DNA from 3 places in the Paenibacillus marchantiae genome. Region 3 is predicted to be linked to each of the others. Evidence: riboswitches for the same ligand, from Rfam matches in the RefSeq annotation. Region 3 holds a riboswitch; each other region holds the start of a gene.
The links. A riboswitch is a leader RNA that binds a small molecule or an ion and turns the genes downstream of it on or off. The one in region 3 is predicted to bind thiamine pyrophosphate.
Positions count from the first base shown of each region.

Region 1 (7,636 bases), 2.4 Mb from region 3:
CTCTTCCGATCTGGACTGGAAATTGGTAATATCGTGAACACGAATCACTTCTTTGTACATCCAGTACACCGCCTCTCGAACTATTTTATCCAAAGGAAAGAGGGATTTCTTCCATGCCTCTGATAATCATCACCAGCGCCACTTCAGTTCTTCGGCTCCCTTTGATTCCTCCTTTGTTGCACATGAATTGACAGTTCAGCGCACAACCAATTTTATACTAATCGTATATTATTTGGAATGAAACTTTCGAACTATATTCATTTTATGGAAAATTCAAGGCATATTTTTATACCATTCGTATATTTAATGACGAGAATTAAGTTCTTAAGGGTTATGTATTTTTGGGCAAAATAAACAAGCTCAAGAAATGAAAACATCATTAATCTGGGATTACAGATAGGTAGGGATGAACATGTCTAAACCTCATACGTGGACCATATGGTTTACTATGGTATGCTTGAACACTAGACTCATTCTTTGCACATCAGGGTTTCGTTCGGGAGGGATACAGTGAATTGGATACGTCCAGTGAATAGAGGAGAATCTGTTTTTAAAGTTAAAAATAATCGAATTATCTACTTTGCAAAATTATCTATTCCACTTAATGCCCTTATCGCAGTTGGGAAAATACTTTTAGGAATCTTTACGCTCTCCTTCTTTTTATGTATTAACGCCTTTTATAATATTGGCATCGCTGTTGCTAAGTATTACGCAGCCAAAGCACATGAGGACTCGAATCTTGATGATTCCAGCCCGGAGGAAATCCTAAAAAAACAATACGCGGCATACCGATTTATAGGTAATATTGTGCTCGCTTCAAGTGCGGTGTACATCATTTATTGCAGTAAGTTATTATTTGTTACAGGCAGCAGAACGCATTATCCTCACTATGCCGCCTTCATCATTGCTGCCGTTACTTTTACCGAAATCGCAGTATCTCTTGGGGGCGCCATTATGGCGAGACGGAATAATGAACCGGTCATTGAAGCCATCAAACTGACGAACTTCTCTTCATCATTGATCTCACTTTCATTAACACAAACTGCGATCATGTCATTTTCATACAAAGGAGATCCCACCTTTTACAATGGACTGTCCGGCATCATTTTTGGTGCTCTGGCAGCACTCATCGGGCTGTATATGATTTTACGAACTCCGACAGGAGATTAGCCCATTTATAGTCTGTTGAAAAGACATCTGCGTATAGTTGAGTCTAACTAAAGCTGGATGTTTTTTTGTTATATCAAGTCATTGTAAGAATAAGCACGAATTAAAGAGAACTGTTTGGCAAGGAAATGCGGTGCATAGGGCATGTCATTACGAAGCCAGGATACAATGGTACCAATCAGAGCTGAGGAACTGTACCAGATTGCGATCTCCTTATGAATACCCGCTTGTGAAAGAGAGCTTCCCAGCTCCAAGCTTTCGATCTTGGCCGAAACGAGTGTCGTTAGTAATTTCATGAGCCTCTCCGTAAAAATGGGGGTTCGTCTGGAAGCGAGAACGACACGATAGAATTTGGAATGATCAGCAAAGTGTTCAAGCAATTTTACAAGCACTGGCCAACCATCGTCTTTGGCAGCATCTTCAAATTGAGGAGCATATTCGTCCACAATTCGTTCAATGTGCTCGATCATCTCGTCCGCCATTTTCTCCATCATGTCTGTGATGTCACGATAATGCAGATAGAAAGTCACGCGGTTGATCGTCGCACGTTCTGCAATTCGATTGACGGATAGTTTCTCGATGTCCATTTCCTGCAACAGATCTACAAAAGCATCACGAATCAACTGTCTTGTACGAAGTATACGAGGATCTGTAGCAGACTTCTTTTCATTTTTCATGCAATATCACTCCTCAAATTTTAAAAATTACAATTTTAAATGATCAGTCGTTTATTTCCGAATTAGACGACATATTTTATTATTTCGTAAAATAAGCAACGAAAATACCCAAAATCGTAAATTGTAATCTACGGGAATATGTATATAATTCAATAAATACAATGTAAACTATACAACACGTTGTAAATTTAGTCACGTGTGGATTGAAAGGATGGAATGGATTGAGTCAGGCTAGATTAAAAGAAAGAGATGACGTAAAAAAGGGCCCCATACTGTTTGTTATGATTTTGGGTGCATTTCTTGCCACATTGAACCAAACCGTTATGAGCGTGGCAACTCCGGAGCTGATGGGGGATTTTAATATCTCGGCAGCAACAGCCCAATGGTTTACGACAGGCTACATGCTGGTGAATGGTGTACTCATTCCCATCACGGCCTATTTCATGCAACGCTTTTCGACACGGCAATTATTTCAAGCTTCGATGTTTATTTTCCTCATCGGTACGATTATATCTGCCCTTGCGAGTAATTTTGGTACACTGTTGACAGGACGTATGGTTCAAGCAGCCGGTGCTGGTATTATCATGCCATTGTTAATGCATGTCATTCTTACCTTGTTCACTCCTGAGAAAAGGGGCGCCGCGATGGGGATGGTCGGCTTTGCCATCATTTTCGCTCCAGCGATTGGGCCAACCCTTGCTGGATATATTCTTGAGAACTACACATGGCAAACGATGTTTTACGGGATGATCCCACTAACCGTTATTGTTATTGGTTTTGCGTTTGTATATCTCAAAAATGTATCGGAACGAATCAATCTCAAGTTCGACACACTCAGCGTGTTGCTGTCCACGATTGGATTCGGCGCATTGCTGTATGGCTTCAGCCGGGCAGGAACTCTGGGATGGTCAAGCGCAGAAGTAATCATATGCATTGCAGCAGGAGTCATTGCTCTTGGACTGTTCACATGGAGACAACTCGCGTCTGCAAATCCGCTGCTCGATCTGCGGGCTTTCAAGTATAATATGTTCTCACTGACCACAATCATTAATATCGCGATCACGATGATCATGTATGCTGATATGATGTTGCTTCCTTTATACCTCCAAAATGCACGGGGTTACACTGCATTGGAGTCCGGATTATTATTGCTTCCAGGGGCGCTTGTCATGGGCTTCCTGATGCCGATAACGGGTAGATTGTTTGACCGGTTTGGCGCAAAATGGCTGGCGATTATCGGGATGGTCATTACGATTGTAACCACCATCGGGTTCATCGATCTAACGGATTCTACTAGCTATACTTACCTAGTATTGATGTCAACAGGTCGCCGAATTGGTATGGCCTTGCTTATGATGCCTATCCAAACAGCAGGTTTGAATCAACTGCCACCAAGACTAGGACCACACGGTACAGCAATATCAAACACTGTCAGACAGGTAGCTGGCGCTGTGGGTACTTCATTGCTCGTAAGTGTAATGACCAGTCGCACAACAGCACATGTTCAAGATATGGTTGCAACGGGTGCAGCCAAAGGCTTAACCCAGCAGCAGTTGGGAATGGAATCCATGATCCAGGGAATTAATGATGCTTATGTTGTCATTATTGGCATTGCCGTTCTCGGATTGCTCCTTTCCTTCTTCATCAAACGTACCAAACAAGCGACGGAGGAAGACTCCAAGCAGCCTGTAAGACAAAAAGTCTCGATGAATACAAATTAAGAACAATATTTACATGAATTACATCATGTAGAGCCTATTGTATCTTATATAAAAAGCGGCAGATCAGGACACTAAGTTTTATGTCCAATCTGCCGCTTTTTTGTGGTGTATTACATAATATAAATGAACAATTTGCCTGCACACGTAAGTAAGAACAGCTGCGTTAACTCGTTCTCTCCATGAGGATCTGCCTGAATTGTTCGAGATACGATCTGCAATCTTTGACAATCCTGTTTGTCTCACACTGAAGAGAAGACGATTCAAATTCCGTTTGAAACGCCTGTAGCGTTACTTCCAACATGGAGATATTGATCTCTTTCTGCTCAACTAAAACAAGCAGCCCTTTGGTCAGTTCTTTCGCTTTAATAGGTACTTCCAATTGGAGAATAGAATGACTGAATTTCTGAAGACCTGCAATCAGGTTATTTTTATCCAACACAATTTCTTTGGAATCAGGAGCGATCATCAAAAGACTTGGAAAATCAATAATATGCTCTTGTCTTTCCAGCATGGAACGAAGCAAGATTTCAATGTAGTTCAGGATTTTGGGCACAAGATGGTTCCAATCCGGTTGGTCAAGATGGAAGTTTCTCCACATGTTCGAGATTTGATGGATCATGCCAAAACCAAAAATAGCCCCTTCATAAGCAAAAGGTTTTAATTCTTTCCCAAATACCTGTACCAGTCGTTCAGATAACCAATTTAACTGCATGCGAGTCAAGTTTTTCAGATCGCATTCTCCAGAGTAGAAGCCTGTCCAGAATAGCTCCACAACAAGCTTTTTTTCTGGCAAAATCATCGGCACCATAATCTGATCCACCAGTAAATCAAAATCGGAAGCATAGCTTTGGCTCTCCAAATCTTTACGAATCATCATATCTTCCTGTACACGTTGCTCCAGAATGGCAAGAATACAATCATCCTTCGAGCCAAAGAATTTATAAAATGTTCCTTTGGACACACCTGACTCGTCTAGGATCATTTGTATGGAGGTGTTGGTCACTCCATGTTTCCCAAAGAGTACAAGCGCTGAGTCCAATAACATTTGTTTCCGCTTATTCATAAGTTCCCCCTGGATGATTTAGGTGGTTCACGTTACGATATCTAGTAACCTATTGCAAATCCACTGCAAACATCATATGTTCCTTCCAAATCCCCTTGATTTTAATATTCTGCCGGTCCGTCTCCTGAAAGCCCGCCTTGCGAAGCACTCGAATCGATCCGGCATTGTCGGGCAGCGCACCTGCCTCCACTCGTTTTATACCCGCTTCATTCATAGCAAAATCCAGTGCTAGCTGAAGGGCTTCACTCATATATCCCTTGCCATTCTGCACCTGATCGAGCACATAACCAACAATCCATTTGGTGGTGGAATCCAGTTCAAGCTCGAACAGAGAGATCTCCCCAATAAGCTCATGCGTATGGTTCAGAAAGATCCCGAAAGAGTACCGTTTCCCCTCTTCCCTCGCCTTGTTCCAACCTTCGAGAAGGGCTACTTGGCCCTCCAATGTATAGAATGTATCCGATCGTTCGCTTGCCGATATTTCTTCGAAAATAGCCCGGTTACGGAACTGCAAATCCAGTAGCCCAGCAGCGTCTTCCACGTTCAAAAATCGTAAATAGATGCGTTCTCCACGATTGTTCATCTGTATGTTCATCCTTATCTCTGGTTGTAGTAGATTGCATTCATCAGTACGAGAGTTGCCGTTTATAAGCCATATCCCAGAACAGATATTCAAATTCAACACTTCTTCTGAATATGTCTTCAATGGCCTCCAGTTCCGGCTCTGTTTTATGTTCACATAATGCATCCAGTGTATCATAGAACCATTCGAATGAGTCGCGGAATTCATCACTTGCATAATTTTCGATCCAAGTCTGATAGAAATTGCCCTCTAATGAATCTCGATATTGTTCTTTTAATCTTGTGGCATAGTCGTAATACGTCCACGCACAAGGGAAAATGACGGCGATGATTTCAGCAACCCCACCTGTTTGTGCAACACTCATCATATTCGACGTATAGGCCTTGTTATAAAGAGAGGGTTTGACAGCATGATTTTCATCCAGCGTAATCCCAAATTCATTCATATAATTTCGATGCAAATCCATTTCTTCGTACAGAATAGCGTGTTGAATAACCGTAAAGTTCGTCATCATTTTTTCATCTGTCGCCTTGACCGCACCCATGGCAAAAATCTTCGCATATTCAATCAGATATGTATAGTCCTGAAGAAGATAAAACTTAAACGCTTCCTGATCCAGTGTGCCTTTCCCCATTTCATGTAAAAAAGGATGGTTGTATCCATCTTCCCATACGGTTCTGGACTTATCTATTAACGTTCTTGAAAATGACATGATCATTTCTCCTTATATTAAAATTATAATGTTCCCGCTTCACATCCAGCTATCGCGTTCTGTCATCCAAAATGCAGACCAAAAAGCCCTTGTCCTATTTTCGGCAAGGGCAAAATAACATGAGTACATGTCATTTGCTCCCTACGTCAGTATTAACTAACAGGTTCAAAGGGTCAGGTTTTAACCTTCTCAACTGCGAACAGTCCCCCTGCAAATAGCTCAGGCTTATTACAACATGTGTTTTTCCAAATGTCAACTATTCCTATTAATCTTCAAGTTCCTCTAACTCTTCTTGCAAGTTTTTAAGTCGAGTGCGGATATCCTTAATCATACTTTGCAATTTGTTTAACTCATCCACCCATTTTTGCTCATTAGAGACGTTCGTCGCTGAAGTTGCATGATACGCCGGAGACGTCCTTAACTTGTCTAAATCCGATTCGTAACCCCTCCGCTCTTCCTCGGCTTTTGCTAGTTCCTCCTCGGCGATGCCAATCTGGTGCTCCAGATAAATAATGTCTGATGAGTTACCGTGAGTTAAGCGCTGTGAATACGTCATCGTTCACCTCATTTCTGATAATCCATTGCTTTTCCAAGGTCATATGGCTGAATATCGATATCCAAATCCAAACCCATAGCCAACTTGGCCAGTTGACTTCCAATAAAAGGCCCCATCGTGAGACCAGACGCTCCAAGTCCATTGGCTGTGATCAAGCCCTCCCAACCAGGAACAGCACCCATTACCGGAAGAAAACCTGGTGTAAACGGACGGAAACCTACTCTTACTTCCTGAAACGTGCTATCGGCTAAACCTGGAGCCAGTTCCAATCCTTTATTCAAAATTTCCTGCATTCCGCCTGCGGTTACTCTTATATCATAGCCTTCAATATCATTTTCGTGAGTCGCCCCGATCACAATCTTCTGTTGATCAAAGGCTAACAGATATTGATCCGAAGGAGGCATGACCACAGGCCATTTCCCAGTGTCTTCTCGATCATGAACCTGCAAATGCATAATTTGCGCCTTCTGATAATGAACCTTAAAATCAATGCCCAAGGGCTTCAACAGTTCACTAGCCCAAGCGCCGGCACACACAATAACCTCGTCAGCCGATATGACTTGACCGTCAACAACCACTCCAGTTACTCGGTCCGATTCATATTGAAGTGTCGCGTCCCCATTAATCAGGACCGCTCCATTTCGCTGTGCCGATCGGATTAAGGCATCACGCGTTGCACGTCCATCGATACGCGCAGCTCCGCTGATGTAGACGGACTGAAAGTTCTCCTCCAGGAGAGGAAAACGCTCATGGGTTTCTTTTGCATCCAGACGGGTAATATCGGCAATCTCCGGTGCATCTTCTTTACGAAGGTGTGCTCGCTCCTGCATCTTGTTGATTTTCTCTACTTCCGTATGAATACTAAGAGCACCCACTTGAGCGTAACCCGTTTCCGTTTCCCCTTCACTCTTGAGTTCTTCAATTAAACCGGGATAAAAACGTGCACCCGCCTTGGCAAGCTGATACCAATCCTGATTACGGCGCTGAGATAACCAGGGACAGATGATCCCGGCAGCAGCATCCGTAGCCTGCCCTCGATCTTTCCGGTCTATAATAAGAACTTCCGCACCCCGTTTTGCCAATTGATATGCTGTGGAAGCCCCAAGAATTCCTGATCCTACGACGATGACTTTCTTCATGACTGCATCCCTTTCCTA
Region 1 covers NZ_CP118270.1:4,282,470-4,290,105, reverse strand. Annotated here, with positions in the region: gene PTQ21_RS19600 (cytochrome P450) at 1-60, opposite strand, end outside; gene PTQ21_RS19595 (hypothetical protein) at 511-1,170, shown strand; gene PTQ21_RS19590 (TetR/AcrR family transcriptional regulator) at 1,239-1,844, opposite strand; gene PTQ21_RS19585 (DHA2 family efflux MFS transporter permease subunit) at 2,126-3,565, shown strand; gene PTQ21_RS19580 (TetR/AcrR family transcriptional regulator) at 3,729-4,628, opposite strand; gene PTQ21_RS19575 (GNAT family N-acetyltransferase) at 4,678-5,211, opposite strand; gene tenA (thiaminase II) at 5,255-5,923, opposite strand; TPP riboswitch at 6,045-6,143, opposite strand; gene PTQ21_RS19565 (hypothetical protein) at 6,189-6,479, opposite strand; gene PTQ21_RS19560 (NAD(P)/FAD-dependent oxidoreductase) at 6,488-7,618, opposite strand.
Region 1: another riboswitch for thiamine pyrophosphate. It lies ahead of tenA (thiaminase II); the one in region 3 lies ahead of thiC (phosphomethylpyrimidine synthase ThiC).

Region 2 (7,636 bases), 260 kb from region 3:
TCGTCCTGGCCGACATGGATGCCGTCGGCCTCTACCACCACAGCCAGCTCCACATCATCGTTCACGATGAACGGTATCCCGTGCTGGCTGCACACCTCGCGAAGCCGCATCGCAAGCGTGATGCGTGCTTCGCCAACCAGAGCGCCAGTTCCTTTTTCACGGAACTGGAACAGCGTAATGCCGCCAGCGATGGCTTGGCGCAGCACTTCCACGGGGTCACGCGTCGTATTCACGCTGCCCATTACCAAATACACCTGCATCGCATGCCGTACCGCTTCTGCATCCAGTGGGCGCATTACTGTTCACCCCGCAGTCTGCGCTGATACGCAAAATGATTCGTCGGCCCATGTCCGGCCCCAATCCCCAGCTCATCTTCGATGGCTGCCTGAATGAATGCTCGCGCGGTGGTGACGGCAGCCTGCACAGCTGAGCCTTTCGACAATTCGGCAGTAATGGCCGCAGAATACGTACATCCCGTTCCATGGGTATGCCTTGTCACTACCCGAACGTTCTCCAGATAATGAAAAGACTGACCATCATAGAGCACATCAACAATGATGCCATTTCCCTCATCATGACCACCTTTCACCAAAGCATACGTGGAGCCCATCTGCACGATCTGCCTTGCGGCTTCTTCACGCTGACTCAAATTCATAATAGACATTCCTGTAAGAAGCTCGGCTTCCGGAATGTTCGGCGTCGTGATCAGTGCATGAGGCAGCAGCTCCGTAATTAGCGCTTGAACGGCCTCCTGTTGCAGCAGGGGAGCGCCGCCTTTGGCAACCATAACCGGATCGATGACCAGATTGGACCAGCCGTATTGCCGCCATTTCTCGGCAACCAGTTTAATTATTTCAGCACTGTAGAGCATGCCCGTCTTCACGGCTGTAGGCTGAAAATCATCACGGGTCGAATCCAACTGTTGAGCAATACCTTCATATGAAATAGGGAAGACGCCCTGCACACCTGTTGTATTTTGGGCAGCAATAGCTGTAATCACAGTCATGCCGTATACACCGAGCTCCTGAAAGGTCTTCAGATCAGCTTGAATTCCGGCGCCGCCACCATTATCGGAACCAGCAATCGTCAAAGCCTGTGTAATACTCATTGCGCACCTCCATCAATCTGGCGAACCTGTGCCCGCTGCGCGAGAACGTCAGGTGTCACTTGAGCCAGTTGATTCAGCAATTCGATCTGGAAGCTGCCCGGTCCCAGGTCAGCGGTACGTTCCGCCGCAATCTCTGCTGCAACGCCATAGAAAACGAGTGCCTCCACAACACTGCTCAGCAAGTCGTCTCCTGGTTTCGCAATTGCTGCAAAAGCACCAATTATCGAGCTGAGTAAGCAGCCTGCACCCGTTACTTGGGTAAGCAAGGCATGTCCATTACTCGTCAGGAACGTCGTTTGTCCATCCGTAATGACATCCTCGCGTCCGGTAATGACGACCACACAGCCGAGTTTTTGTGCTGCCCGTTCCGCTATTCCGATTCGATCTCCATCGCCTTGACCTGCATCCACACCTTTGATGCTCCAACGCTCACCGATGACATTGGCGACTTCTGCCACATTGCCCCGCAACACCGTGAGGCGAAGCTCACGAACGAGCATCTGAATGGTTTCCGTACGATAGGCGGTTGCGCCAGCTCCAACCGGATCGAGCACAACAGGTACGTTATTTGAATTAGCTGATCGACCAGCCAAACGGATCGCCTCAACCACCTTTTCGTCCAGTGTGCCAATGTTCAGTACAACTGCTCCCGACATCTTGGCAACATCAGCAACTTCTTCATGCGCATAAGCCATAAAGGGAGATGCACCTAGTGCGAGCAAACCGTTGGCCGTAAACGGAGCGACGACAATATTCGTAATGTTATGAACAAGCGGATTTTGCGTACGAACACGTTCCAGATAAGACATATAAGTTCCTCCTAATAAATAAGCAAATTAATCAATAAAAGTGTCAGGGCAGGGTGGGCCATTAAATCATGGGAACTAAACGCTATTCTCGGATAGCTGGAAAGTCCATATAGAAAGCTTAATTAAAGAGTCCTTATCCTCGATAAAGATTCTAATCGTACAGTTATTGAATTCCGTAACTACTCATGTTATCGACATCTGATAATGAATTTACAACTTTCAAATTTCCCTTGATCTCGTCCAGTAATCGATTTTACTTACTCACCCTGCAAGTTGATAAAAGCATCCTCAGCCTTTACGGAATCCGGAATCAGTTCACTTTGAACCAACCATGCACGTACATTTTCCCAAGAAGAGGCGTCCTGCCTGCCAAACGGCTGACCTTCTTCATTCATCAGTGGCAGTAAAATGTTTAGACTTTTGATTTCGATCTCCGGGTCAAGTGGAGACGTTTCGTTCTCATGTGCGAGCAGAATGTTCAGCGCGTCCTCGGGGTGCTCTGTTACATATTTCTGTCCTTCCTGCATCGCTTTGATGAAGCGGGTAAGCTGATCTTTCTTCGCTTCAATGCCCGCATCACTTGCAGTGAGGACCAGTTCATAATAATCAGGTACGCCGTAATCGACGGGATTGATCGCTTTCATGGCATGGCCTTCCTTTTCCAGAATCAATTGTTCATGGTTAATAAAACCACCCATAATGGCATCTGCCTGCCCGGAAGCCAGGGAAGGGATCAGGTCAAATCCCACATCCACCAAATTCATCTTGTCGGGATTACCGCCATCCTGGCTGATCATGGTACGCACCATTGCTTCATACAAAGGGATTGAGGAATAGCCGACCGTCCTCCCTTCAAGATCTTTTGGCGATTTCACTTTACCGTCTGCTTCAGTCAACAGATGCACGAGCGGATGGCGAACGACGGCTGCAATCGAACGTACAGGAATGTTCTCCCCACGCGCGAGCAAAATTTGCGGCTGGTAGCTTAGTGCAAGATCGATTTTCCCGGCGGCAACAAGTTTGAGTGCATCATTCGTATCGGCAGGCATCTGGATATCGACATCCAGACCTTGATCCGCGAAGTAACCATTCTCCTGAGCAACATAGATGAAGGAATGCACTGCATTTGGGTACCAATCGAGCATGATGGACAGCTTGTCTTTGGATGTCGATGGCGTTTCTATCGCAGATGAGTCTGTATCGTTTGCATTGGAAGTTGAGCCTGTGGAGGGCGTATTGATGCCCGTTTTACCGCATCCGCTGACGATTAGCAAAAGAGACATGAGCAGAATGGGGAGCAGGGAATAGATATGCTTTTTATTCATAACGTAAAGTTCCTCGTTTCTTTTGTTTTTTTGTTTTGAAATCCGAAAGTTATCCAGCTTTTCTTCTACCTGCATGACGTGGTGTACCAAATCTTCTCTCCATCCATGCAATGAGTACAAACAGCGCGATACCAAGCAGGGATAATAGCATAATGGCGGCGAACATCGCATCCGTGTTCATATTGCTCGACATTCTGCGGCTGAAGTAGCCAAGCCCCTTGCTTCCACCAAGCCATTCACCGATCGTTGCACCGACCACACAATACACCACGGACATTTTCAGTCCCGAAAAGAAGGAGGGAAGGGCAAGTGGAATCTGGAGTTTGCGAAAAATATCCCACTTGGTGGCCCCCATCGTCAGCAGCAGTTCACGCTGCTCCGGATCACCCTTGCGCAGGCCATCGTAGGTGCTCACCACAATTGGGAAAAACGCGATCAGGAACACCACCGCCACTTTACTCCACAGCGTGTAGCCAAACCACAGGATAAAGACGGGGGACAGGGCAATCAGCGGGATCGTCTGACTGATCACGATGAAGGGATATAACGCTTTTTCAATCGACCGATTCATATGCATACCCGTTGCAAGTGCAATTCCGGCACCAATGGACAAGCCAAAACCAACGACAACCTCCATCAAGGTAGCAGGCAGATGTGTAGCCAGCAGAAGGTGGTGATGTTCATACAGCGAACGGACAATCGCCGTCGGGGCTGGAATGATGAAGGAAGGCACCCATCCCATACACACAATCCACTCCCAGAGAGCAAGCAGCAAGATCATGAGCAAAAGAAACAGACCATAACGGGCAAGCCAACCTCTTACGCTATGCTTCATGCTATCTCTCAAGTTACCGTCTCGCATGCAATTGTTCCTCCAGTAGTCGTCTCATCTGAACGAGAGCCGGTTCGTAGATCATGTCCGAATGTCTTGGACGTGGCAAAGGTACCGTCAGATCCTGCAGCTGTTGGCCTTGGCCCACCGGAGTTAACAGGATAATTCGATCACTGAGCAGCAGGGCTTCTTCAATGTCATGTGTGATGAACAACACGGTTTTGCCCAGGCCTTCCCAGAGCTCCAGCAGCCAGCGATGCATCTCACGTTTGGTCAGGGCATCGAGTGCGCCGAATGGTTCATCCAGCAGCATCAGTTGGCCACCTGTCAGCAAAGTACGAAGCAGCGCGACACGCTGGCGCATGCCACCTGAAAGCTCGTCCGGGTAAGCATGCGCGTGGCCGGATAAGCCAAATCTGTCGAGGCCAGCCAGGATATCTGCTCGAATCCTTATCTTATCCTGCCGACCTGCAGCCAGTTCAGAGGGAAGCATGCAATTCCCCATGACGGTTCTCCAGGATAATAGGAGGTCCTTTTGCGGCATGTAGGCCACCTGCCCCAGTCGCTTTCCTTCTTGAACCCAAGGAATTTCAATGGTTCCGTGTGTTGGCTCAAGCAAGCCTGCCAGCAGCTTGAAAAGGGTACTTTTACCGGAGCCGCTGGAACCGATGAGCGAGACGAATTCGCCTTTGGCTACACGCATCGACACATTGGAGAGCACGGGGGAATCCCTTTTTCCCGGGAAAGCGTAGCTCATGTTGTGAATGGTTATATCGTTATCCATCTCGTTCCGTCCCCCCTTGTTATTCATAATTCAACTTCAAACCGCGGGATCTTTAATTACACCTTCTGATCTGCCCGCAGAACGCGAAAAAGACCCACCCATTTCCGGAGAAATGAGTGGGTCTGTAAGTTCAATTCACATTAAATTCCATCATCAACATGAAAAAATCCGCTTACTGAGAGGCCGCTCCACTTCCCTCCGCTGGTATGATCCAGATCAGGTTCAAAGGGTCCGAATCGTTCGATTCGTCTCAGCCGCAAGGCTCCCCTAGTGCAATGTTCAAGATATGCAGTTGTGTGTTCAGCATATATCACATGCAAGTGGAATGTAAAGAGGGCGGCTTAAAAGAAGTGTGCGTAATGTGAGTTAGGAAAGTAACTAGGATTCTAATCGTTTGAATGTAACAGTGAATCAAGCTCCCCGATCAGACGGGCAATCTGCTCAGGTGTGCCAATCGTAATCCGAAGCCAGGTAGGCATACCAAATTCGGCACCGCCGCGGACAGAGATGCCTCTGTTCAACAATTCTTTGGTAATCGGGCCACTATCCTGCAACAGATCAATCATGATGAAATTTGTTTCGGAAGGGATGTAGGGTAAGTTCCACTGATCAAAGGACTGCATTAACGTTTCCCTTCCTTGACGATTGTAGTGCAGGCAGTGAGAAACAAATTCATGATCATCCAGGCTGGCCAAAGCAGCGGCTTGGGATGTGGCTGTCAGACTGATGGGCAGCTTGACCCGGTTAATGCCTTCAATAATGCTTTCATTCCCGATGCCATATCCAATTCGCAGGCCAGCAAGTCCATATATTTTGGAGAAGGTCCGCAAAATAATCAGATTATTATACTGCTCCAGCAGCTTAACCGTATCAGGATAATCTTCACTTTCCGCGAATTCATAATACGCTTCGTCCAGGACAACCACGACATGGGAGGGAACATGTTCGAGTAAACCAAGTAGGGCATCTGCCGTGAAAATGGTTCCGGTTGGATTATTCGGATTGCACAGCCAGATAATTCGGGTAGAAGCATTGATCCGTTGCCGGAATTGCTCCAGGTCCAGTGAATGGTTGACCAAAGGCACTTCATGAATGACCCCGCCTGCCAGCAGCGTAGCGCCCTTATACCAGTTAAAGGAGGGCACCGGAATGAGTGATTCCTCCCCGGGATTAAGATAAGCTTGGGCGGTAAGGGTTAGCAGCTCGAAAGATCCACTGCCAAATACCAGTTGGGAAGTACGCACCCCCAGACGTTCCGCAAGTTTGTCACGCAGCAGTTGGCTGGAACCGTCGGGGTATTGAGCCAAAAGATCGGAACTCAGCGATCTGACCGCTTCCGCAGCCAGGGGAGAGGAACCAAACGGATTCTCGTTCGCTGCAAGTCGATCCACACTTTCCAGTCCCAACTCCCGCCGGATCTGTTCCATGGATTTGGCAGGCGTATAAGCCGGAATTTGAGTTAAAAGGTCTTTAACAGGTGGAGAGGGAACGGGTGAAAGGGATTGCATAATCATGCCTTCTTTCCAGTGGAATTAGATCGAGAATGATATCTGTTTCTGAGCAATCTGCTGTGGTGTCTCTTGTGGAGGAGTCAACAAACGATTCAGAATCAGGTTTTCAAAATGAGCAAACCCGCTGTCCCGAACGCGTGGCCGCTCCAGCGTAATTCGAGTATCCATCGTTATATGACCATCCTCGATTAACAGCACTCTGTCTGCCAGCGCAACCGCCTCACTGACATCATGAGTGACCAGAATGACAGTCAGATCTTCTTCTACCCACAAGCGTTCGATTAATTGCTGCATCTCAATTCGTGTCAATGCATCCAATGCACCCAGCGGTTCATCCAGCAGCAGTAAGCGTGGATGACTTGCGAGTGCCCGTGCCAAGGCGACACGTTGTTTTTGTCCGCCAGATAATACCCCCGGCCAATCACCTTCACGCTCTCCGAGTCCTACATTGCGAAGCGACTGGCGTGCATCTTCCTTGTTCTTGTCGGGGATGCCCAGTCGTACATTGTCGAGCACGGATTTCCAAGGTAGCAGCCGGGCTTCCTGAAACAGAAACCGTGTCTCGGGTGCTGTACTGCCAAGCTTTCTGTTGCCCAGCATAATGCTCCCGGAAGAGGGGGGTTCCAGCCCGGCGATCAGACGCAGCAAAGTACTTTTGCCACAGCCGCTTCGTCCAACGATGGCTACAAATTCCCCTTGTCTTACATTGACGTTGATGTTGGATAGAATCGTCCGCTGATCATACGATTTCTGAACCCCATCTACTTGAAGAAAAGGACTGATCTGACTTGTGCTCATGGATCAATACACACTCCTTTGCTTTACTTGCGGGATAGGGCCGGGTTCCAGCGCAGCCAGCGCCGTTCCAGCCATTTAGCGATGGTATCGGACAGCTTGCCCAGCAGGGCATATAGCAGAATGCTTAAGACGATTACGTCCATCTGCATGAATTCCCGCGCGTTCATCGCCATGTATCCAATCCCCGCATCCGCCGCAACCGTCTCGGCTACGATAAGTGTCAGCCACATAATGCCAAGTGCATAACGAATGCCCACCAGAATGGAAGGCAGTGCACCAGGCAGGATAATGTCCTTATAAAGGGACCAACGGCTGAGGCCATATACTTTGCCCATTTCAATCAGACCGGGATCGACTGATCGTATGCCGTGAAACGTATTCAGATATACCGGAAAGAATACACCCAGGGAAACGAGGAATAATTTTGCTTCTTCACCGATCCCGAACCACACAATAACGAGGGGGATCA
Region 2 covers NZ_CP118270.1:2,097,392-2,105,027, forward strand. Annotated here, with positions in the region: gene thiE (thiamine phosphate synthase) at 1-296, opposite strand, end outside; gene thiD (bifunctional hydroxymethylpyrimidine kinase/phosphomethylpyrimidine kinase) at 296-1,108, opposite strand; gene thiM (hydroxyethylthiazole kinase) at 1,105-1,917, opposite strand; gene PTQ21_RS09610 (ABC transporter substrate-binding protein) at 2,175-3,242, opposite strand; gene PTQ21_RS09615 (ABC transporter permease) at 3,292-4,104, opposite strand; gene PTQ21_RS09620 (ABC transporter ATP-binding protein) at 4,091-4,885, opposite strand; TPP riboswitch at 5,035-5,137, opposite strand; gene hisC (histidinol-phosphate transaminase) at 5,245-6,366, opposite strand; gene PTQ21_RS09630 (ATP-binding cassette domain-containing protein) at 6,391-7,167, opposite strand; gene PTQ21_RS09635 (ABC transporter permease subunit) at 7,191-7,636, opposite strand, start outside.
Region 2: another riboswitch for thiamine pyrophosphate. It lies ahead of PTQ21_RS09620 (ABC transporter ATP-binding protein); the one in region 3 lies ahead of thiC (phosphomethylpyrimidine synthase ThiC).

Region 3 (7,636 bases):
TCGTGCGGAAATGGCAACATTAATCACGCGTATTCTGGGAACATCGACTCTTGAGGGAAGTCATGAATTTACAGATGTTACATCCAGTCACTGGGCAGATGCGGCTATCTCAGCAGCAGCTCAATCCGGTTATGTTCAAGGCTACACAGATGGCAGCTTCAAGCCGGATCAAGCGATTACTCGCGCGGAAATAGCTGTCCTGTTACAGCCGTTATTAACATCTGATCAGATGACTACTGCTCCGACAGCATTTACCGATGTAAACGAGCATTGGGCGCAACAAGCAGTAGAACAATTAAGTTCGGCGGGTGTAGTTACCGGATACAAGGATGGCACGTTCCGTCCAAGCCAGCCGATCACCCGCGCTGAAGCTGTTACAATGCTGAATAAGCTGATCGGTTTTCAAGCTGAAACGAATGCGGTAGGACAGTGGTCGGATGTACCCGCCACACATTGGGCTTATGAAGCGATTGAGGCAGCTTCTATCCGCAAGTAAATAGTTGTATTCAAACTCAAAGAGATATCTTTCAGTCATTTGGCTGGAGATATCTCTTTTTTTACATCAAATTATTGTACCATGGATTCAATGCGCTCCAGAGTACTCCCCGATGCTATGCTTAGCCCGAGAATCCTAATAAGGCGGCCATAAGAGCTTGCGCGCAGTTTCGTAACGTTCCGCCACAGCTGGCCAGTACACAACCTTCCACCAATCCTCGATATATTTTTTGCGTTCATTCTGGTGTTTCAGATAGTAGGCGTGTTCCCATACATCAAGTGGCAGGAGAGGCACGATGTCGGACTGGGACAGGTTCTGATGTTTCTCCGCCTGTAAAATCTCCAATCTGTGCGCCCGCGGGCTCCAGACCAGCATGGACCAGCCACTGCCTTCCACTTTGTTGGCCGCTTCAGTGAATTGATTCTTGAACGCTTCATAGCTGCCAAAATCCCGCTTGATCTGCTCTGCGAGCATACCGGAAGGCTTACCTCCACCTTTAGGGTTCATAATTGTCCAGAAGATCGTATGCAGGTAATGGCCTGCACCATTAAATGCGAGTTCGCGTTCCCAATGTTTAACGAGTTCAAAATTATTCTTTTTCCGCGATTCTGCCAGCTTTTTCTCCGCGGTGTTCAGTCCGTCTACGTAGGATTGATGGTGTTTGTCATGGTGTATACGCATCGTCATCTCGTCGATATGTGGTTCCAGCGCATTGTAGGCATAGGGTAGGGGTGGCAGTGTGTGTCCGCCAATAGGTACAGGTTTCTCTTTGACTGGCGCTGCTGAAGAGCTGGTTGTACCCTCGGCATTTGTATTGGGAGTCTTTACAGCAGTCGCTGAAGATTGTGCCTGTACCGCTGGAGTGGAGTTATTGATTTTTCCCGCAGCATTGGACGATTCTTCTACAGCTTCACGATAGGCTTGTTCAGATACGGGCGTTGAAGCAACTTGTACGTTGGGATCAGCCGGTTGTTCCGAGGTTTGAAGAATATGGTCCAGTGAAAAAGATGGATCAGACACCAAATCTCGCAAAGCTCCAGATTGTTTCAGCGTTTCAAGTACCCCCAGGAAATACTCCGATTCACGTATGAAATGCAGAATAACCACTTTGGCAATCGGCACCTGCTGAACAGCAGTACTTTGCTCCAGCAGGACGTACAGCTGTCTAATGAACTCACGCGATTGTGTGCAGGCCGCAGCCACGAGCTGTTCAATACAGCGGATGATGTAGGGAGCAGGCGGTTGGGTTCCCGGCAGTATTTGCTTCAACAGCTGATTCGCGATTCGTTCGCTATTCTCAAAAATCGCTTCCCATTCCGCAAGCCATTTGACATATGAGGGTTCAAGATCAGGAACCAAGGCACGAATGACAATCGTATGTTCCTTCTCTTGCTCTTTCCAGAAACGGACTTCTTCGAGTACCCGCAGAGGCAGCAGATGCCCATATCCATACCAATTCATAATCGGTAAACCTCCGTTCAAATGAATTTGAGTTCAGATCCAGCATTAGATATAAAAAAATGCGATCGCCCGATTCGCTCAATTTGTGATATACAAGCTAGAGCTGTCTTTAATTACGTCCCAAAAGTATATTCTCCAGACATGTTGTCCTATGTATACACAAAAAAAAGAGCCCCTAGGGGCTCTTGAATTACCGGATTTTCACGATTCTCCGTTATTCGTATTTTCCACATCATCGCTGCTCGTCTTGGTCACATGACTCAGGAATGTGGAGACACGGCGCAGATATTCCTTCGGATGCTCCCGGAAGATCAGCTCATGATGCGCACCGTCCACAATCCATTCATCGGAATTCGGATTGGTTTGGTTGCCGGCAAGCAGCTCCGCAATCGGGTAAGGAGCTTTCTCATCCTCGGTACCATGGATGAAGAAAATCGGGAAAGGATAATCTTCTTTTTTCACTTCTTGATATGGAATTTGCTGCAATCCGGTCCCGTTCAGAATCGGGAACAGCAGGTTCATAATCTCCAGCGTAGGCTGCCGCGGAAGATCAATCTGATTATGGATGTTGTGATACAGCGTATCCGGCTCAAGCAGGAACGTGCTGTCCAGAATCATAGCATCCACATCTTTGGTAATCAGCCCAGTCTGCAGGGCTGTACCTGCACCCATGGAGAAACCCCATACGACAAGCTCCTGAGCTCCGCGCTGCTTCGCAAACTGGATAGCACCAAGCAGCTGCTGGGACTCGGCTTTGCCGCCTGTGGCAACAGCTTTGTTCACCTGTGAAGCGAAACCGTAATCGAACATCACCACATTGAAGCCAAGTTGGTGAGCATAATGGGCCAGATCATACATTGGTACCCAGGTCTCTTCACGATTCGCACCATATCCATGGCTGAATATGATGGTTTTGTTTGCATTATCATCAGCCGGAATATACCAACCCTGCATCGTTCGACTGCCGTCTGCTGCCGGGAACGTGATGTCTTGATACTTCATGTTCTTCGCCTGCATGGGATTGGAGAATACAGGCGCTACAGTTGGATTGGATAATACCCAAGCAATATAACCGTGTAGTGCAATGAAACAAAAGAGCAGAAAAAATACAACGGAGAGCAACAACGCCACGACAATATGTTTGAACCGGATCAGCCTCGGTGATAACGAAGAAGGCAGATCTGACACTTTCGTTTGCAGCGGGGCTTCGCTCTGGGATGTCGGATACATGATTGCCCCTCCTTTAAAAATCAAATGAAGATAACAACGAGACGAACAGAGCGGATAAATGATTTTTCTGACTACATATGAAGCAAAATCTTAATTTAATATATCTTTATCGTATGTTCCAATATAGTCAAAGTCAATTGATTGAGGCCATTTGTTACGCAATTGTTATATAGTTTTGAAGATATATGGGTAACATTTCCTTAGGGTGCAAATTGCAGGGGATTCTAATTTATAAAAAGAAAATATTTACAAATATCCCTATTCCAAATGGCGCTTTTTGGTTTACAGATGAGACCGTTTCTCATATAATTTATGTAACCAAGTTTCATGTGATGAAACATGAGGAGGGCAACTTGCCATGGAAGACCGAAAGTTAACCGTCCGGGCTGTAGAACGGGCGCTGGATATATTATTGTGTTTTACAACCCGCAGTGATCTGGGGCTCACGGAAATTGCGAGCCAGATCGGTCTGCACAAAAGTACAGTCCATCGTCTGATGGCTACTTTGGAGGACAAGGGGTTTGTGATCCGGGATGCAGCAACCGAGAAGTATCGACTCGGCATACGTATCTGGGAACTGTCTGCCCATATGTCTCGCAGCGATGATCCTGCCATTTTGCTCCTTCCTGCGATGGAGCGGCTGAGAGATCGACTGGGCGAAACCGTGAGTTTATATCTGCGTGATGGCAGTGAGCGGATTCGAATTCAAGCCGTGCAGAGTGATCAGGCGATTCGTCGTGTAGCTCCGGTGGGCGTCAGACTTCCGTTATCCGTGGGAGCATCCAGCAAAGTGCTGATGGCTTTTGCCACCGAAGAGGACCGCGAAGATCTGATGAATGGACCTGAATGGCCGGTATTTATCGATCCCAAAGTATATTTGGCACAGATGAAAGACATTCTGGAATACGGCTACGCAACAAGTTATGAGGAGCGTGAACCGGGAGCAGCGGCTGTATCTGTACCCATCATGGATCGGAAAGGCAACATCGCTGCTGCTCTGTCGGTATCCGGGCCTGTTAGTCGCCTTTCGCAGGAGACGTTGCATGAATATGCACCTGTACTGAAGGAAGCTGCTACACAGATGGGACTTATGTTATCCTGATTTTATGTTCTGGAATATAAAGGTTGTTTTTATGATTCGGTTGCGCTACTCTGTAATGGACGGCCCAACAGGGTCAGCAATTGAATATGAATTTGCGGCTTAAATGCTGCAACTTGTTAACGTTACTGGGGGAGTCCGAATTGTCCGGACTGAGACGGAATCGCATGAGATTCTGGACCCTTTGCACCTGATCTGGATCATACCAGCGTAGGGAAGTAATCGGCGATACGACCACGAACACCGTATAATGTGACCTATGGATGGACTCCGTTATGGAGTCTCTATAAGGTATGTTATTGGTGATGGACATAAGCCGGTTCCCTTGGGAACCGGCTTTTTTTATACAGTAAACAGGCGGAAGCTGGTGTCAGATCTGCTTTTGGATAAAGGGCTGGGTGCCATTGGCGAGCATTGGGTGTAAACCTTTTGCTTCGACTGTCTGTATTAATTGAAGTGTATGTCCCTATTTTGTGTGGTATGGTCGCTCTTACTTTTTCTATGTTGTGGATGATTTGGACCCGTGAGCAAGCATTTCAATCCAGGCAATCACTAAAGAGGAGGAGACAAGAGCGATGAGCACAGGAAACCGAATGATGGGACAGGACAAGCAGGATCTGCAGTTGGCAGAGGAAAAAGGTACGACAGGACGGGTTCAGCCCTTCCCGGGCAGCCGCAAAGTATACATTCATGGCTCACGACCGGACATTGCTGTACCGGAGCGCGAAATTGCCCTTCATGACACCAATACTCCCCAAGGAGTGGAGCATAACGAACCGCTGCGTGTTTACGATACGAGCGGACCAATGACCGATCCTGGATTTCATGCCGATATCCGGGCAGGGCTGCCAGCGCTGCGCACCCGCTGGATTACGGAGCGTGAAGATGTTGAAGCCTACCAGGGAAGAACGGTCAAACCGGAGGATAACGGATTGAAACCAGGAGGGAAGCGAACTGGAGCCGAGAAGTATCCGGGCTTGCGTGCTAAACCATTACGTGGACAGGCAGGGCGCAGTGTGACTCAGATGCATTATGCACGGCAGGGAATGATCACGCCGGAGATGGAGTTCGCCGCTATTCGTGAGGGTGTGGAGCCGGAGTTTGTGCGGCAGGAGCTGGCGAGTGGAAGGGCCATCCTGCCGTCGAATATTAATCACCCAGAGAGTGAGCCGATGCTGATCGGGCGTCATTTTCATGTGAAGATCAATGCGAACATCGGAAACTCTGCGGTATCCTCCTCCATCGAGGAGGAGGTGGAGAAGATGACTTGGGCCGTACGCTGGGGATCGGATACGGTGATGGATCTTTCCACAGGCAAGGACATTCATACGACCCGCGAATGGATCATCCGCAATTCACCTGTACCGATTGGAACAGTACCGCTCTATCAGGCGCTGGAGAAGGTCAATGGCGAAGCAGAAGCACTGACATGGGAGTTGTATCGTGACACGCTCATAGAACAGGCAGAGCAGGGTGTGGACTATTTTACGATCCATGCAGGTGTGCTGCTGCGATATATTCCGCTGACCGCCAAACGTATGACGGGCATTGTGTCACGGGGCGGGTCCATCATGGCAGCATGGTGCCTTGCGCATCATCAGGAGAATTTTTTGTATACCCATTTTGAAGAAATCTGCGAGATTATGAAAAGGTATGATGTGGCGTTCTCGCTCGGAGACGGACTGCGCCCAGGAAGCATCTATGATGCCAATGATGAAGCCCAGATGGCGGAACTGGCTACGCTTGGAGAACTAACACAAATCGCCTGGAAGCATGATGTGCAGGTGATGATTGAAGGTCCGGGACATGTGCCGATGCACAAGATCAAGGAGAATGTCGATCTGCAAATGGAGATATGTAAAGAGGCGCCGTTCTATACGCTGGGACCGCTGACGACCGATATCGCCCCAGGATATGACCATATTACCTCGGCGATTGGGGCGGCGATGATCGGCTGGTTCGGCACGTCGATGCTCTGTTATGTTACGCCAAAAGAACATCTGGGCCTGCCCAATAAGGATGATGTGCGGGAAGGCGTTATCGCCTACAAGATCGCTGCTCATGCCGCTGATCTGGCGAAAGGTCACCCACGTGCCCAGCGGCGGGACGATGCGCTGTCCAAGGCACGGTTTGAGTTCCGCTGGAGGGATCAGTTCAACCTTTCACTGGACCCGGAACGTGCGCTGTCCTACCATGATGAGACGTTGCCGGCAGAAGGGGCTAAGGAAGCCCATTTCTGCTCCATGTGCGGCCCTCAGTTCTGTAGCATGCGTATTACGCAGGATATTCGTGCTTTTGCGGCAGACAACGGCTTGTCCGAGAATGAGGCTGTGGCCGCGGGTATGTTGGAAAAGGCTGAGGAATACCGGACACGATTGTAATGGTTTTTTATTCTTGAATATTAATATAATAGACAATTCTCTTTTGCATATTTGGAAGAGAATTGTCTATTATATTTTTTTGTTAACTTACTAAATAATGTACGTGTTTAAACAGCCCATTGAAATTTTGGCTTATCATGTATCGGAGCGAACGACCGTGGATTTGGCGACAAACACGTTGCTTCACCTACAGATAATCGTAGATTTAAGAAGAGCAGGGCTCCTTCATTCATTCGGATCAAGTAACCCACTACACTCATCCGGATTTTCAGAAGAAAATGAAACGTATGGGTATTGGTCAATCTATGTCCAGACGGGGAAACTGCTGAGACAATGCACGCAGGAGTTGTTCTTTGGATCAATTAAAGGATGAGATCTCGTTAAAGGGCTGTCCCAAGCTGGATAAAGTCAAACATGAAGTTAGCTGGCCTATATGATCTATTACAACACTATAGATACCAGTCGAATATGAGAAGAATGACCCCTGTACAATACAGAGATCATTTTCTTGAAGCAGTATAGTTTTTTTATAAATGTCTTTGACATAGGGTACAGTTTACTATTGAAGCCCCTTTTAGTTTTTGTTGTTCCAAATAAAAAATAATAATCCCGCAATTACAAACAGCAATGCATCACTAAATTTAGGATTTCCTCCATAGAGAAGTGCGGAGCAAGCAAAACCTAATATAAATAATAGAAAAACATAAAGCAATCGCATACATTACTCACTTCCCTGTTACTATAATTACTAAAATAATAAAATCGGAATAAAATTAGCTTTTCTTATATTCTGACTCGAATTTTATCTTAGTAGCTGAAATTTTTTGCTGTCCCTCTAGTGTCTGTACTAGCAGTTCCAGAGAAACCAACACTTACAGGCCCAAAGCTTAAACCGATACTCCCGGTTCCTTTGGCATGGTAATAGTTAGATTGGATTTGTGAGGATCCGGTTTGATTTCCTGTCTTTTT
Region 3 covers NZ_CP118270.1:1,835,281-1,842,916, forward strand. Annotated here, with positions in the region: gene PTQ21_RS08470 (S-layer homology domain-containing protein) at 1-496, shown strand, start outside; gene PTQ21_RS08475 (Fe-Mn family superoxide dismutase) at 632-1,957, opposite strand; gene PTQ21_RS08480 (alpha/beta hydrolase) at 2,159-3,187, opposite strand; gene PTQ21_RS08485 (IclR family transcriptional regulator) at 3,546-4,289, shown strand; TPP riboswitch at 4,407-4,520, shown strand; gene thiC (phosphomethylpyrimidine synthase ThiC) at 4,880-6,667, shown strand; gene PTQ21_RS08495 (hypothetical protein) at 7,475-7,636, opposite strand, start outside.